Regions from separate parts of the Streptomyces sp. NBC_00247 genome, predicted to be linked through region 2. Evidence: riboswitches for the same ligand, from Rfam matches in the RefSeq annotation. Region 2 holds a riboswitch; each other region holds the start of a gene.
The links. A riboswitch is a leader RNA that binds a small molecule or an ion and turns the genes downstream of it on or off. The one in region 2 is predicted to bind cyclic di-AMP.

Region 1 (3,791 bases), 1.0 Mb from region 2:
GGCTGGGAAGCCCACCGGGCGACGTCCGCCGGCAGGAGGCTACGCGGGTCCACGCCCCCATGACACAATGGTCTAGACAAATCGAATACCGATCAGGACATCGCAGATTCACGAAGGGCAGAACCATGGTTGAGCGCCGCGTCAACGTCGGATGGGCAGAAGGCCTGCACGCCCGCCCCGCTTCCATCTTCGTCCGCGCCGCCACGGCCTCCGGGGTCCCGGTGACGATCGCCAAGGCGGACGGCAGCCCGGTCAATGCCGCGTCGATGCTCGCGGTCCTCGGACTGGGAGCGGAGGGTGGCGAGGAGATCGTGCTCGCCTCCGCGGCGGAGGGCGCGGACGCCGCACTGGACCGCCTGGCGAGGTTGGTCTCCGAAGGACTCGACGAGCTTCCGGAAACGGTCTGACACCCCTTCCGCCGGACCCCATGACGGAATTCTTCGCTCGGCCGGGCCGCGCCGTCCTTCACGGACGGCGCGGCTCAGCCGTTTTCGGCTCGGCCTTTTCTCGCGGCAGCCGTGACGGTAATTCCGGCAGCACGGAGAATGCTCCCGCCAATTCGCTTCTCTTTGTATACGGCGAGTTTGTTAATGACGGGCACCCGAGGTGTTTACGGGATGTTGCGAAGTGCTCACCCGGGACTGTTTCACCGCTCGGACCGGGCGGCGCGGCCGGTGTGCGGCCAGCGAACGCTCCGCGTGCTGCGTGGCCAGCCCCCTGGCGCGCTCCGCGTCGCCCCGGGCCACCGCGTCCACGAGGGCTCCGTGTTCGGCCCACGACTCGACGGGGCGGACCGGCTGCTCGACGGCGTACATCCAGGTGATCTTGTGCCGGAGCTGGGTCAGCAGCGCGATGAGACCGGGGCTGCCCGACGCCTGGGCGAGCGTCTCGTGGAACCAGCCGCCCAGCGAGCGCAGGTCCTCCCCCTCGCCCCGGCGGGCCCGCTCCTGTCCCAGCTTGACCAGTCCGCGCAGGACCTTGAGGTGAGCCTCGGTGCGGCGCTGCGCGGCCCGTGCCGCACCCAGCGGCTCCAGCAGGAGCTTCACCTCCAGGAGGTCGGCCGCCTCCTGCTCGGTCGGTTCGGCGACACAGGCGCCCGCATGCCTGCGGGTGACCACGAACCCCTCGGACTCCAGGGTCCGCAGGGCTTCGCGCACCGGGACGCGCGAGACGCCGTAGCGCCGCGCCAGAAGCTCCTCGGTGAGGCGGCTGCCGCGCTCGTAGACGCCCGAGACGATGTCTTCACGGATTGCCGTGCATACCGAGTGCGCGGGAATGCGCATGTCCGAACCTCCGCCTTAATCCCCGCGAAACGCGGCCGATCGAAGCCTGCACCGTGACTCTATTGCAATCTGAGTGAATTTCCGATGGCGTACCGGAATTCGCACATATCTTTTGCCTGCGGAGCCGGCGGGCCGGAGGGTTTCGGGTGATATGCCGAAGCCCCGGCACGGGTCCGGGGCTTCGGGGTGATCAGGGGGCGATCAGGGCCGGTCAGCGCCGGTGGGGGCGAGCGCGAAGGCAGGACCGGGAGCGCGGGTCAGACCGTGAGGCCGTGGGCCCGCAGATACGCCACGGGGTCCATGTCGGAGCCGTACTCCGGTCCGGTGCGCGCCTCGAAGTGCAGGTGCGGGCCGGTCGCGTTGCCGGTGGCGCCGGAGAGGCCGATCCGCTCGCCCGACGAGACGCTCTGGCCGACCGAGACACCGATCGAGGAGAGGTGGCCGTACTGGGTGTACGTGCCGTCCGTCATCCGCAGCACGACGTTGTTGCCGTACGCGCCGCCCCAGCCGGCTTCGACGACCGTGCCCGCGCCCACGGCGTGGACGGGGGTACCCGTGGCGGCGTGGAAGTCGACGCCGGAGTGGCTGCCGGAGGACCAGAGGGAGCCGCTCGACCTGTAACCGGTGCTGATGTACGACCCCGCGACGGGCAGGTGGAAGGAGTTCAGCCGCTTGCGTTCGGCGGCACGCGCGGCGCGCGCCTTCGCCTCACGGGCTTCCCTGACCCGTACGGCGGCCTCGGCCTTGGCCTTCGCTTCGGCCTTCGCCCTGGCCTCGGCGACGCGGTGCTGGGCCTCCGCCTGGTCGGCTATCCGGTCCGCGATGGAGTCGCCGAGCGCCACGGCCCCGATGAGGCCGGTCGTACGGGGCGACGGGACGGACGGATCGGCGGCGAGGGCCGGGGAGGCCGTCGAAGCGACGACGCCGGTGGCCGCGAGTGCCGCGACACCGGCGAACCGGGCGGTGGTGCGCGTCAGACGGCCCGGGGCACGATGCGTCCCGGTGGCACGGGTGAACGCCATGGAGGAGCGGATCCTTTCCTTCCTTCTCGCCTACCGGGTTAGCTGACGGGTTCGGAGCAGGAAGGTCTCCTACGGGCGTTCACGCCTCTCACGAGACGGGCGCGCCCGATTCACCCCAGGGACTTCACGGGTCCCCGGCTCCCCAGGCTCGCGCCTGACGGGGACTCGGCGATGGCTGTCCGGCACCGCGAGTGCGGTACACAGTCGGCGGACAGCCGGATCGACGCTAGGCCGCGGCGCTTTCGATCACCAAACGGACAGGGCGTTTTGTAGCGCATCCCACAGGGCAGACAGCCACGCTTCCGGCAAAGAGGACAAACGACGCGACCCCGACGAGATCTCTCCCGCCGGGGTCGCGCTGCCGGGCGTACCCGGTCGTGCGGGTGACGGCCGGTCAGCCGTTCACGACCGTCACCTCACCGATGCCCAGCGCGCGGACGGGCTCGGCGATCTGCGCCGCGTCGCCCACCAGGATCGTCACCAGCCGGTCCACCGGGAAGGCGTTGACCACCGCGGCGGTCGCCTCGACCGTGCCGGTCTCGGCGAGCCGGGCGTACAGGTGGGCCTGGAAGTCGTCGGGCAGCTGCTGCTCGACCTGGTCGGCGAGGGTCGCCGCGACCGAGGCCGCCGTCTCGAACTTCAGCGGGGCGACCCCCACGAGGTTCTGCACGGCGGTCTCGCGCTCGGCGTCCGTCAGCCCGTCCGCCGCGAGGGTCCGCAGGACCTTCCAGAGGTCGTCGAGCGCGGGTCCCGTGGACTCGGTGTCCACCGAACCGCTGATGGCCAGCATCGCCGCACCGGCCGGTCCGGAGTCCGGACCGCCGGCGGTGGAGCGGAGCACCTGGGCGAACGCGCGTACGCCGTAGGTGTAGCCCTTCTCCTCGCGCAGCACCCGGTCGAGCCGCGAGGTGAGCGTGCCGCCGAGGCAGTACGCCCCGAGGACCTGGGCGGGCCAGACGCTGTCGTGCCGGTCCGCGCCGATGCGGCCGATGAGCAGCTGCGTCTGTACGGCTCCCGGACGGTTGACGACGACCACGCGGCCGGTGTCGTCCGCGGTGATCGGCGCCACCGGACGGGGGCTGCCGCCGTTGCCCGACCAGTCGCCCAGGGTCTCGGCGAGCAGTGCGTCCAGGTCGATGCCGGTGAGGTCGCCGACGACGACCGCGACCGCCGTGGCGGGGCGGACGTGGGCGTCGTAGAAGGCGCGGACGGCGGCGGCGTCGATCCGCCGCACGGTGTCCTCGGTGCCCAGACGCGGGCGCGACATCCGGGCGGTGGCCGGGAACAGCTCCTTGTAGAGCTGCTTGGCCGCGCGGCGCGCGGGGTTGGCCTGCTCGTGCGGGATCTCGTCCAGGCGGTTTCCCACCAGGCGCTCGATCTCGCTGTCGGCGAAGGCGGGGGCCCGCAGCGCCTCGGCGACCAGGCCGAGCGCCTTGGCCAGGCGGGAGACGGGCACCTCCAGCGAGACCCGGACGCCCGGGTGGTC
Region 2 (3,791 bases):
TCCCCGTGGACTCATCCCCCGCGCACGTCTAGGCCGTGTGTCGAAAGTCCCGCCTGTCCGGCGGCGTCCGGGCGGACGGCGCCACTTTCGGCACACGCCCTAAACGGCCATGATCGTTCTCACCGATACCGCTGTACCGACGTTCCCCGAGGCCGAGGAAGTCCTCCGGACCGCGGCCACCGGCGCCCGTGGAGTGACCGCATGACGACCGTCCTGCGGCATCCACGGCCCGGATGCACCTGGGACTGGTGGGCGGTCGACGCCGTCGGTTTCCTCGTGTGGTTCAGCCACGGGCCGGCCCCCGGACACCTGCCGGCGCACCTGGACCGGGTCGACGCGGCAACCGCGTGGGTGGAGGAGAACCGCCCGGTACGGTTCGCCCGCGACTCACCACTGCACGCGTTCGACTGAACCGGAGAACTGCCGACCTACACCCGGCACGCTGTCCCGGACTCTCCGATGCGGCCGGCCGACGCGCCTGCGGTCGTTGCCGGGGTCGCGGTCCTGGTCGAACCGGAACGGGCGGTCGGGGACATCTGGACGATCCACCTCGACGAGGGACGGGTCCGGGCGGCCCGACCGGGATCGCCCGGCCGACCGGGCCGCCGCGGCCTGATCGCGCTGCCTACCCCTCGTCCAGCAGCCGCTCGCGCAGCCGCTCCCGGGTTTCCGCGGAGAGTCCCAGCCCCTCGGCGAAGTAGCGCTCCGTGGTGCCCCAGGTCTCCTCGATCGTGGCGAAGGCCGCGTCCAGGTAGTCGATGTGCGCTCCGAAGAGCGGGTTGAGCAGGCTCATCACCTCGGTGGAGACCAGCGGGTCCGCACGGTCGCCGCGCCTCAGCCGGTACCGGCGGTGGGCGTCGTTGGACTTGAGGTAGTCCGCCGCGATGGCCTCGCGCTCGACACCGACCGCGAGCAGGGTCACCGCCATCGTCAGGCCCGCCCGGTCCTTGCCCGCGGCGCAGTGCATCAGCGCCGGCACGCTGTCCTCCGCCAGGGCGTGCAGCACCCGGCTGTGTTCGGCCGTGCGGTCGGTGATGATCGAGCGGTACGAGGCGAGCATCCGCTCCGTGCCCTTGCCGTCGGCGAGCAGTGAGCGCAGCTGCGCGATGTCGCCCTCGCGCACCAGCCGCCAGAACCCGGCCCCGTCGGCGGGGTCCGAGAGCGGGATGAGGACGCTGCGCACGCCCGGCAGCTCCACGTCGAAGCCGTCGAGCTTCTGGTCGGCGGAGTTGCGGAAGTCGAAGACGGTGTGCAGCCCGAGCCGACCGAGGAAGACGGCGTCCTCGGCGGTGGCGGCGGCGAGGTGACCGCTGCGGAAGAGCCTCCCGTGCCGCACCCGTCGTCCGTCGGTGGTGGGCAACCCGCCCACGTCCCGGAAGTTACGGACCCCGCTCAGCTCGGGTTCGGCCGGCGAGAACTGCGGCACCTGCGTCACAGCGGCTCCTCGGTGCGTCTGGGCGCCGGCGCTGCTCGCCGACGTCGGCTCGTCGCGACCCTACGACATCGCTCCCCGGCGCCGGAGTAGCGGCGGTCGGTTGCCGGCGGCTGAAGATCCGGCATCCGTGATCTGCGCGACATGTCCGCATTGTGTTGATTTTGCGCAACATCACCCGTTTATAGGGGGGATGGTGGGTGATCTCGTGAGCGGGATCATATCCGTGACCGTGTGTGGCCGAAAGGCCGGGCGACGGCCCGTCCGTCGCGCGGAATGCCAAGATCCGTAATCCACGGAGGGTGACCGGAAAAGCGGACCGATTTCGGATCCGGGATTCCGTTCCGCTTGCGACGGCTTGTTCCGTCCGACCTGGCTCGATTACGTTCACCATCACTCCGGACGGACCGCCTAATCCTGCCGCCGCCCGGAATTCGCACTCACTGATGCGTGGCAGGAGCGGGGGACCCAGGTAAGCCGCCGACCGGAGTTGTTCCGGACGGCTCGGGGTGAAGTCGTGTTCAGCGCGACCGGGCATCTCCAGCCCGAACCCGACAGCTCACCTCGTAGGCGCCGGAGAGGAATTTCCCCATGCCCATCCCGGGTAAGCACCGTCGTAAGAAGTCCGGCCCGATCGCTCGCGGCATCCTCGCCGTCGGAGCCGGTGGCGCCGTCGTCGCCCTGCCGCTCCTCGGAGCCACGGGTGCCCACGCCGCCGAGCAGTCGGCCCCCGCCGCCCAGTCGGCCCCGGCCGCCCAGCAGTCCGCCAAGACCTACAAGGTCGTCTCGGGCGACTACCTGGCGAAGATCGCCGCCCAGCACAAGATCAAGGGTGGCTGGGAGAAGCTCTACCAGGACAACCGCGAGGTCGTCGGCGGCAACCCGAGCCTGATCCTCCCGGGCATGAAGCTGACCCTCGGCGCCCAGGCGTCCAGCTCGGCCTCCACCGCGTCCTCCGCCAAGGCCGAGGCTCCGAAGGCCGAGACGAAGACGGCCGCCAAGACCGGGACGAAGGCTGCCCCGGCGACCGCGACGGAGTCCGCCGCGACCACCACCAAGGCCGCCGACAGCAACAGCACCGGCTGGACCACCCCGGTGGCCAACGCGACCGTCACCACCCAGTACCACGCCTCCGGCTCCATGTGGTCCAGCGGTTACCACACCGGCTCCGACTTCAGCGCCGCCACCGGCACCGTCGTCCGCGCCGTCGGCCCCGGCACCGTCGTCTCCGCCGGCTACGACGGCGCCTACGGCAACGAGGTCATCATCAAGCACGCCGACGGCATGTACTCCCAGTACGCGCACCAGTCGCAGCTGATGGTCTCGGTCGGCCAGACCGTCACCGGCGGCCAGCAGATCGGTCTCTCGGGTGCCACCGGCAACGTCACCGGCCCGCACCTCCACTTCGAGATCCGCACCACCCCGAGCTACGGCTCGGACGTGGACCCGATCGCCTACCTGCGGTCCCACGGCGTCTCCATCTGAGACACCTCCTCTTGACGTATCGTCACGATCCGTCAGGGCTTCGAGGGGCGGTGCGCGTAAGCGCGCCGCCCCTCTACTTATTCCGGCTTTACCAAAACCTGACCGGGTGGTCTATCTCACCCCACGTCAACCCCTTCTTACGGTCGCGTAGGTCACATGGAAAGGGGCAAGATATGTGGTCGTGGCAGACGATTCGAGAATCCAGAAGACAGACATCATCGGGTCGTACGCGGCGATCGGCGACAGTTTCACCGAGGGAGTCGGGGACCCCGGACCGGACGGATCCTATGTCGGCTGGGCGGACCGTTTCGCGGTTCTTCTCGCTGATCAGCTTCCCGCCCCCGACGAGACGGCCGGTGCCGATTCCGTGCACGGGCTATTCCGGTACGCCAATCTCGCGGTACGCGGACGACTGCTCGACCAGATAGTCGAGGAGCAGGTTCCCCGCGCCAAGGAGCTCGCACCGGACCTGGTGAGCTTCTGCGCCGGCGGCAACGACATCATCCGGCCCGGCACCGACCCGGACGACCTGGCCGAGCGCTTCGAACGCGCGGTCGCCGACCTCACCAACGCGGTCGGCACCGTCATGGTGACCACCGGATTCGACACCCGCGGGGTCCCGGTGCTCCGCCACATGCGCGGCAAGATCGCCACCTACAACGTCCACCTGCGGGCCATCGCGGACCGCTACCACTGTCCGGTGCTGGACCTCTGGTCCTTGCGATCGATCCAGGACCGCCGGGCCTGGGACAACGACCGGCTGCACCTCTCACCCGAGGGGCACACCCGGGTGGCGCTGCGGGCCGCACAGGTCCTCAGCCTGGAGACACCGGCCGACCCCGACCAGCCGTGGCCCCCGCAGGCCCAGCGGAAC
Region 3 (3,791 bases), 2.2 Mb from region 2:
AGGTCGGCGGCCTCGGAGGCGGCGTGGGCCACGGCGAGCGAGACGCCGAGGATGGCGTTGGCGCCGAGCGAGCCCTTGTTCTCCGTGGCGTCGAGGTCGCACATCGCCTGGTCGATCAGACGCTGCTCGGTGGCGTCGTAGCCGACGAGCTCCGGGCCGATCTGCTCGATGACGGCGAGGACGGCCTTCTCCACGCCCTTGCCGAGGTAACGCTTGGGGTCGCCGTCGCGAAGCTCGACGGCCTCGAACGCGCCGGTGGAGGCGCCGGACGGAACGGCAGCACGGCCCGTGCTGCCGTCGTCGAGACCAACTTCGACCTCGACGGTGGGGTTACCCCGCGAGTCGAGGATTTCCCGGGCTACGACGACGTCGATGGACGGCACGAGCATCTCCTTCTGGGATGTGACGCTGACTGTGCGGGGCTCTTGAGCCTGGCGACTAGAGCCTAACCGGACACAGGACATCGGCCAGCCGACCGTCCGTCCAGTGACACGACGAGCCTACACATTGTTTCCGTACGGAACATAACGTCCGGCGGTACGGGGGCCGGCGGTCCGCGGTACGGCGGGGGAAGCGAACCTCTCCTTCCCCTCCTCACCTGTACGCCGCTCGCGGTCCCGCATCCGCACCGGCGCCGGAAAAGGCCCTGGCCCGGCGCGCGGGGGGAGTGCGCGCCGGGCCAGGGAGTGGGAAAGGGGTGCCGCCGGACACCCCCGTTCCGGGGAGGAGTGGTTCGTGATTACTTCAGGTGGAGCTGCTGACCCGGGAAGATGAGGTCGGCGTCGTCGACGATGTCGTGGTTCAACTCGAACAGCTTCTGCCAGCCGCCCTTGACGCCCTGCTTCTCGGCGATGGTGCTGAGGGTGTCGCCGGTGACGACCTTGTACTCGCCGTCGCCCTTCTCCACCTTGTCGCCGGTCGGCGTGGTGACGGTCTCGGACTTCGCGGCGGCGGGGCGGTCCTCGCCGCGGGAGGCGGTCTGCGAGTCGGTGGCGCGGTCCGGCGTCGCCGTGGTGGCGCTGTCGTCGGTCGCGGTCGAGCCGGTGCTCGCGGAGGAGCCCGTGTCGACGCCCGGGTCCACACCGTCGTTGGTGAGGTTGCCGGCACCGGCGCAGGACCAGGCACCCGGGCCCTGCAGGTCGAGCAGCACCTCGGCGGTGGCGATCTGCTGCTCCTTGGTCGCCAGGTCGGCGCGGGGGGCGTACTTCGTACCGCCGGCGGCGGCCCAGCTGGACTGCGAGAACTGCAGGCCGCCGTAGTAGCCGTTGCCGGTGTTGATGGACCAGTTGCCACCGGACTCGCACTGGGCGACGGCGTCCCAGGTGGCGACGGAGGCGGCGGAAGCGTTGGTGGCGCCCATCAGCGGGAGGGCGATGGCGGCACCGGCGACGCCGGCGAGCGTGGCCACACGGACGGCCTTGGACGAGCGGCGGTGCTTACCGTTGCTGGACAGCAGCATGGAACGTCTCCTCACCGACGCCTACGAGGTGAGCTGTCGGGTTCGGGCCAATGAGTGCCCGGCCACACGTCCTTGCGTGTGGCTTAACCCCTAGCCGGCTCCGGCCGCCCGTCGTTCCGACGGGCCGTCCGATACCGGCGGCTTACCTGGGTCCCCCGCTCCTGCCTACGGCGCTTTACGCGTCTGTTCCCTTCGACCGACGGCAGGATTCGGCGTGACGGTCGACGGGGCCCGCGGTGCGAGCGGTTCTGACCGTAAACAGAGGGAACCCCCACATTCAATGATGGACATATCAGACAATCAGACCTTACTAGCCACGGTTGAATAACCGTTTCCGCAGGTCAAAGCGGACATCTGCGAACGCCGGTGACCGCGACACGCCGAAACAGCGAAGAGACCCATGTCTCACTTTCGCAAAAGTGGACATAGGCCCCTTAACTGCCCCTCTTTTTGGGGTGTTTTCCCGAATTGGATCAGTTGGCGGGAGCGGTCTCGGCCGTGTCGGGAACGGTCTCCGGCGTGTCGGAGGTGGCGTCCGACGCGGCCGGGGCGGTGCCGGTCGCCGCGGGGGCCTCCGCCGACGTCAGGTCGAGCTCCTGGCCGGGCAGGATCAGGTCCGGGTCGGAGCCGATCACGCTCTCGTTGGCCTGGTAGAGCTCGGTCCAGCCGTCGGAGAGGTTCTGCGCGTCGGCGATCGCCCAGAGGTTGTCGCCGGACCGGACCGTGTACGTCCCGTCCGTCGCGAGGGTCGTGTCGTCGCGCGCGTCGCCGTCCCCGCGCGAGGCGTGCCGGCCGGTGTCGCGCGAGGCGTCGGCGGCCGCCTCGTCCGGGTCGGGCGTCCCGCGGTGCTTGCCGCTCGTCGCGGTGTCACCGGTCGCCGCGTCCGTCGCGCCGCCCTTGGTACCGCTCTTCGCACCGCTCTTGCCGGGCGTGGTGGCGTCCGGGGTGGCCGAGCCGGAGGGCGAGGGGGTCGCGGAGGCGTCGGGGCTCGGCGTGGCGCTGCTCCCGGAGGTGCCGCCGGAGTCCGGGGCGCCGGTCGAGCCGGAGGAGCCCGTCGACTCCGCGGTGCCGGTGGAGACGGGTGCGCCGTCCGCGTCCGGGATCGTGCCGGCCGAGGCTCCCGCGTCCGTGGAGCCGGGGTCGACGCCGATGAGGGCGCCCGCGGGCGCCAGCCCGGAGATCACCGCGCACCCGGGCCACGCCTGCGGGCCCTTGGCGTCGAGCACCTTCTCCGCCACGGCTATCTGCTGGGTGCGGCTGGCGAGATCCGCGCGCTGCGCGTACTCCGTACCGCCGTAGGCGGACCAGGTCTCCTGGGAGAACTGCAGTCCGCCGTAGTAGCCGTTGCCGAAGTCCGCGCTCCAGGTGCCGCCGCTCTCGCATTCGGCGACCTTGTCCCAGGTGTTCGCGTCCGCCGCGCCGGCACTGCCTGCGGCGAGGAGCGGAATCGCGAGGGCGGAGCCTGTCACGCCGGCTGCGACGACGATGGCGGGTGCCTGGCGAGGGCGGCGGTGTCTGCCGTTCGCGGAGCCCATGGGAGTGCCTTCCGTGTGACTGACGGGTGAACTGATGCGTCGAACCGTGAACCTAGCGGGACTCGAACGTGTGTCACAAGTCGATGCCTCGCAGATCACGTGAACATCACAGTGTTGACGGAACGTCACCTTGGTCGAGCGCCGGCCTGGGCGTGAACTCCACCGGAAGGGTGCGCAGTCCACGCATGATGAGCCCTCCACGCCACCGCAAATCGGCTGTTTCTCCCGCAAGACGCAGGTCAGGGAGGCGCCTCAACAGGGTCGCGAGGGCGGTCCGTCCCTCCAGCCGGGCGAGCGGCGCACCCACGCAGTAGTGGATGCCGTGGCCGTAGCCGAGGTGCTGATTGTCACGCCGGGCGAGGTCGAGCGTGTCGGGGTCCTCGAAGCGCGCGGGGTCGCGGTCGGCCGCCGCGAGGACCACGAGCACGGGATCGCCTGCCGCGATCTCCTCGCCGCCGAGGGTCAGCGGTTCGGTGGCGTACCGCCAGGTGGCCAGCTCCACCGGGCCGTCGAAGCGGAGCAGCTCCTCGACGCCGGTGGCGAGCAGCTCCTCCTCCCCCGCCGCCAGCGACGCCTGGAGGCGGGCGCGCTCCTCGGGGTGGCGGAGCAGGGAGTGGGTGCCGTTGCCGATGAGGTTGACGGTCGTCTCGAAGCCCGCGAAGAGCAGGATGAAGGCCATCGCGGCGGCCTCGTTCTCCGTGAGGTGCTCGCCGTGGTCGCTGGTGCGGATGAGTTCGGAGATCAGGTCGTCGCCCGGGTTCTCCCGCTTGCGGTGGATGAGTTCGGCGAGGTAGGCG
Region 4 (3,791 bases), 3.4 Mb from region 2:
ATCGGCGGTGGTGAACTCGGCTCGTGGAAGGGCGGGTTGCCGGTGTCCGTACCCCTGGTGGGGATTCTTCGGGCGGGCGGCAACGCTTTGGGGGCGAGCCCTGGGCGTGTGCGCCGATGCCGGGAGAGCCGCTCGGTCGTGCCCGTGTGGTTCCGGGGTGGTTCGAAGCCCGCTCAGGATGCCGTAGAGTTGTGTTCATCGACGCGGGGTGGAGCAGCTCGGTAGCTCGCTGGGCTCATAACCCAGAGGTCGCAGGTTCAAATCCTGTCCCCGCTACTGAAGGCCCGGGCCCGGCACGCACAGCGTGCCGGGCCCGAGTCGTTCCCGCGTGTTCGCCCACGGGAATGCGTGCGCAAGCGTCGTCCGTTCGGCCCCTCCGTTCTCTGCGAGTGTTCGGCCCGCTCGGTCCGACCGGCGCGTAAAGATCTGCCGTAATGGGCATGAACTGGTCCATCCAGGGACCTCGCACACCCGCACGGTCGCGGCCACCAGGTCGAACGCGTTGACGGGAGTCCGGGCGTCCGGGGAGTCCGGGCGTCCGGAGCGGTTGCGCCGCCGTTTCCGTGCGCGGCGCACGGGCACTCGCCGAACGGTGTGGAACCCCGTTCCGCCGGACCGGTGCACCCGCCGTACGCCGACGGTGGGGGGCGCTCGACGGGGAGCCGTGCGCTCCCCCCAATGGACGACGAGGAGTCGCCGCACGGCGCGGTTCGGGCCGGCCCGGGCGGGGCGCGGTAGGTTCCGCAGCCGTGGCGGGACAGGGCAGGAGAAGCACAGAGGTGGCGAAACGGCTGTACGGGGGCGGTTGGGCGTCCGGGGGTGTCAGTGCCCGGCGATTCGTGCGGATTCTGCCTGCCCTGCTCGTCCTCGGCGGGCTGGTCTTCGACATCGCGTCACCGCCCCGCTTCACGGCGGTACCCCTGTTCGTCGCCGCGCCTCTGATCGCCGCGCCGTTCGCCTCCCGGGCCGGCACCGTCCGGATCGGTGCCGCCTCGCTGTCGGCCGTCATCGCGATGCGGGTGTACGTGGGCACCATCGGCGAGATCGTTCCGATCATCGAGACGCTCACCGTGGCCACCACGGCCGTGCTGGCGCTCGTCATCAACGGGGTGGTGCGGCGCGGAAGCGAGCAGCTGGCCTCCGCCCGGATCATCGCGGAGACCGCCATGCGCGCGGTGCTGCCCGTTCCGGCCGACCGGGTGGGCGGGCTCCATGTCGCCGCGCGGTACGAGGCGGCGCAGGCGGACGAGTACGTCGGCGGCGACCTGTTCGCCGTCGCGGACACTCCGCACGGAGTGCGTCTCGTCCTGGGCGACGTGCGCGGCAAGGGGCTCGACGCGGTCGAGGCGGTGGCGGTGATCATCGGCGCGTTCCGGGAGGCCGCCGAGCAGGAGGAGACGCTGGAGGGGGTGGCGGACCGGCTGGAGCGTGCGCTGGTCAGGGACGCGGCGCGGCGCGGGGGCCTGGACCCGGTGGAGGGGTTCGTCACCGCGGTGCTCGCCGAGATCCCCCAGGGCTCCGCCACGCTGCGGATCGTCAACCGGGGCCACCCCGAACCGTTGCTGTTGCACGCCGGGGGAGCGCTGGACGTGCTGCGGCCCGGTACGCCCGCGCTGCCGCTCGGCATGGCGCTGGGAGCCTGGCCGGACCAGGCTGACGAGTGGGACTTCCCGCCGGGCGCGACCCTGTTGACCTACACGGACGGGCTCTCCGAGGCGCGCGACTCGGCGGGCGTGTTCTACGACCCGGCGGAGCGGCTGCGCGGCAGGATCTTCCCCGGTCCCGACGAGCTGCTCTCGGCGCTCACCGACGACGTCCGGCTGCACACCGGTGGCCACTCGACGGACGACTTGGCGCTGCTCGCGGTGGCCCGGCCCGCGGAGGACCAGCCGGAGCGCCGGACCACCGTGCCGATCGTGGGCCGCGGCGGCGGCTGACGCGGTTCCGGGCGGCCGGCGTCACTTCTCGGAATCACGCCCGGGTGGCGCTCCCGCGGTCGGCTCCGCGGACCGTCGCCCCGGGTGCGGCGACGGTCCGTAGCGGGGCGGTGCCGCTCGATAACATATGACACACCGTCAGATGAATGCGGTCGTACGGGTCGTCCGCAAGTCGCCCCTATTGGCGGGGGAATGCCCAGGTAAATCCCGGCCCGAAGCGGGAATGATCAAGGGGAACGGCTTGGAATCGGAGCCGTATGTCTATTAACGTTCGATAACGCAGCGCGGTCGTCCCAGCCGTCGTCAGAGACGGCGCCGTGCGCGAGCGCCGAATTCCGCAAGGGAACCGGGGAACCACTTCTTGGGGTGAATCGGACACCTGTGTCTCGACAGAGACACCAGGCGCCCGTAGGAGACCTTCCTGCTCCGAACCCGTCAGCTAACCCGGTAGGCGAGAAGGAAGGAAAGGAGTGCGCCCACGTGGCGTCCAACCAGCCTGCCCCCGAAGCCCCGTCACCCTTCGCCACCCGTGAGGGTTTCGGCTCCCCCGGGGACGCCGACAGGGCCTGGGAGGAATGGAACCCCACCGAGGATTCCCTCCGCCCCGTACGCGGCCGGCACCGCGTCGCCAAGCAGCGTGGTCTCGCGCGTAGTTCCACCGTCCTCGGGGTCGGCGTCATCGCGGCCGTCGGTGCGGGCGGCATGGCCACCGCGCAGAGCAAGCCGCCGGTCTCCATTTCTCTTCCCGATTCGCTCGCGGACAACCTTCCGGACGCCAAGTCCCTTCCCGGGCTGGGTGCTCTGATCACCGCGGTCCAGTCCGACGACACTCCCGTGCCGGTGGCAGCCGCCGCGCCGTTCACCACGGCCGGGCTCACCACGGCGGAGACCGAGCAGGGCGCCACCGACGCGGGCGAGGCGCTGCGCGCCCGCATCCTCCAGCAGGCCGAGCAGCAGCAGTCCGCCGCCGACGCGGACGCGAAGGCGGCGGAGGAGGAGGCGGCGGCGGCCAAGGCCGCCACCGAGGCCAAGAAGCAGCAGGACGCGGCCACGGCGAAGGCCGCGGCGGAGAAGAAGGCGGCGGAGGAGGCCGCGGCGAAGAAGGCCGAGGCCGAGAGGCTCGCCAAGCTCGCCGCCAGCTACTCGCTCCCCACCTCCGCGTACACGATCACCTCCACCTTCGGCGAGGCCGGCACGATGTGGGCCTCCGGGCAGCACACCGGTCTCGACTTCGCCGCGCCGACCGGTACCCCGGTCAAGGCCGTGCACGGGGGAACGGTCAAGTCGGCGGGCTGGTCGGGCTCGTACGGGTACCGCACGGTCCTGCAGCTCGACGACGGTACGGAGATCTGGTACTGCCACCAGTCCTCCATGGACGTCGTCGTCGGCCAGCAGGTCGGCACGGGCGACACCATCGGCCGCGTGGGAGCCACCGGCAACGTCACCGGCCCGCACCTCCACCTCGAAGTCCACACCGCGGACGGCACCGGCATCGACCCGATGGCCTGGCTGACCGGCAAGGGCCTCACCGTCTGACGCCTCCGGGCCCACCCGGGCACGCCGCGTGGGCCCGGGTGGCCGCGTATCCCCCGCCGGACACGCCCTCGGGCGCCCCCTGCCCCGGCAGCCCTGACGCTTCCCCCCGACGTCAGGGCTGCCGGCTTCCCCTTCGCCCTGCCGAATCCCGGCCGAATCCCTGCCGAACCCCGGCCGGAATCCCTGCCGAATCCCGGCCGGAACCGTCGCGCGGCAGTCGCCGCGGCAGCCACCGTCGGGATCACGGCCGGATCCGCCGCCGGAATCGCGGCCCGTGGGTGGCGGCTGGAGCTCCGGAAGCGGAATACGGTCTCCCGT

Region 1: another riboswitch for cyclic di-AMP. It lies ahead of OHT52_RS05290 (M23 family metallopeptidase); the one in region 2 lies ahead of OHT52_RS01095 (LysM peptidoglycan-binding domain-containing M23 family metallopeptidase).
Region 3: another riboswitch for cyclic di-AMP. It lies ahead of OHT52_RS10560 (transglycosylase family protein); the one in region 2 lies ahead of OHT52_RS01095 (LysM peptidoglycan-binding domain-containing M23 family metallopeptidase).
Region 4: another riboswitch for cyclic di-AMP. It lies ahead of OHT52_RS15820 (M23 family metallopeptidase); the one in region 2 lies ahead of OHT52_RS01095 (LysM peptidoglycan-binding domain-containing M23 family metallopeptidase).

The regions. Positions count from the first base shown of each region.
Region 1 is NZ_CP108093.1:1,336,189-1,339,979, forward strand. It holds gene OHT52_RS05280 (HPr family phosphocarrier protein) at 126-407, shown strand; gene OHT52_RS05285 (GntR family transcriptional regulator) at 588-1,283, opposite strand; gene OHT52_RS05290 (M23 family metallopeptidase) at 1,541-2,305, opposite strand; cyclic di-AMP (ydaO/yuaA leader) riboswitch at 2,319-2,486, opposite strand; gene OHT52_RS05295 (M16 family metallopeptidase) at 2,700-3,791, opposite strand, start outside.
Region 2 is NZ_CP108093.1:315,211-319,001, reverse strand. It holds gene OHT52_RS01105 (hypothetical protein) at 202-411, shown strand; gene OHT52_RS01100 (tyrosine-protein phosphatase) at 626-1,435, opposite strand; cyclic di-AMP (ydaO/yuaA leader) riboswitch at 1,864-2,020, shown strand; gene OHT52_RS01095 (LysM peptidoglycan-binding domain-containing M23 family metallopeptidase) at 2,024-2,917, shown strand; gene OHT52_RS01090 (SGNH/GDSL hydrolase family protein) at 3,099-3,791, shown strand, end outside.
Region 3 is NZ_CP108093.1:2,544,173-2,547,963, forward strand. It holds gene eno (phosphopyruvate hydratase) at 1-389, opposite strand, end outside; gene OHT52_RS10560 (transglycosylase family protein) at 740-1,459, opposite strand; cyclic di-AMP (ydaO/yuaA leader) riboswitch at 1,463-1,642, opposite strand; gene OHT52_RS10565 (transglycosylase family protein) at 1,933-2,994, opposite strand; gene OHT52_RS10570 (cytochrome P450 family protein) at 3,101-3,791, opposite strand, start outside.
Region 4 is NZ_CP108093.1:3,713,030-3,716,820, forward strand. It holds tRNA gene OHT52_RS15810 (tRNA-Met) at 203-276, shown strand; gene OHT52_RS15815 (PP2C family protein-serine/threonine phosphatase) at 780-1,937, shown strand; cyclic di-AMP (ydaO/yuaA leader) riboswitch at 2,254-2,406, shown strand; gene OHT52_RS15820 (M23 family metallopeptidase) at 2,418-3,473, shown strand.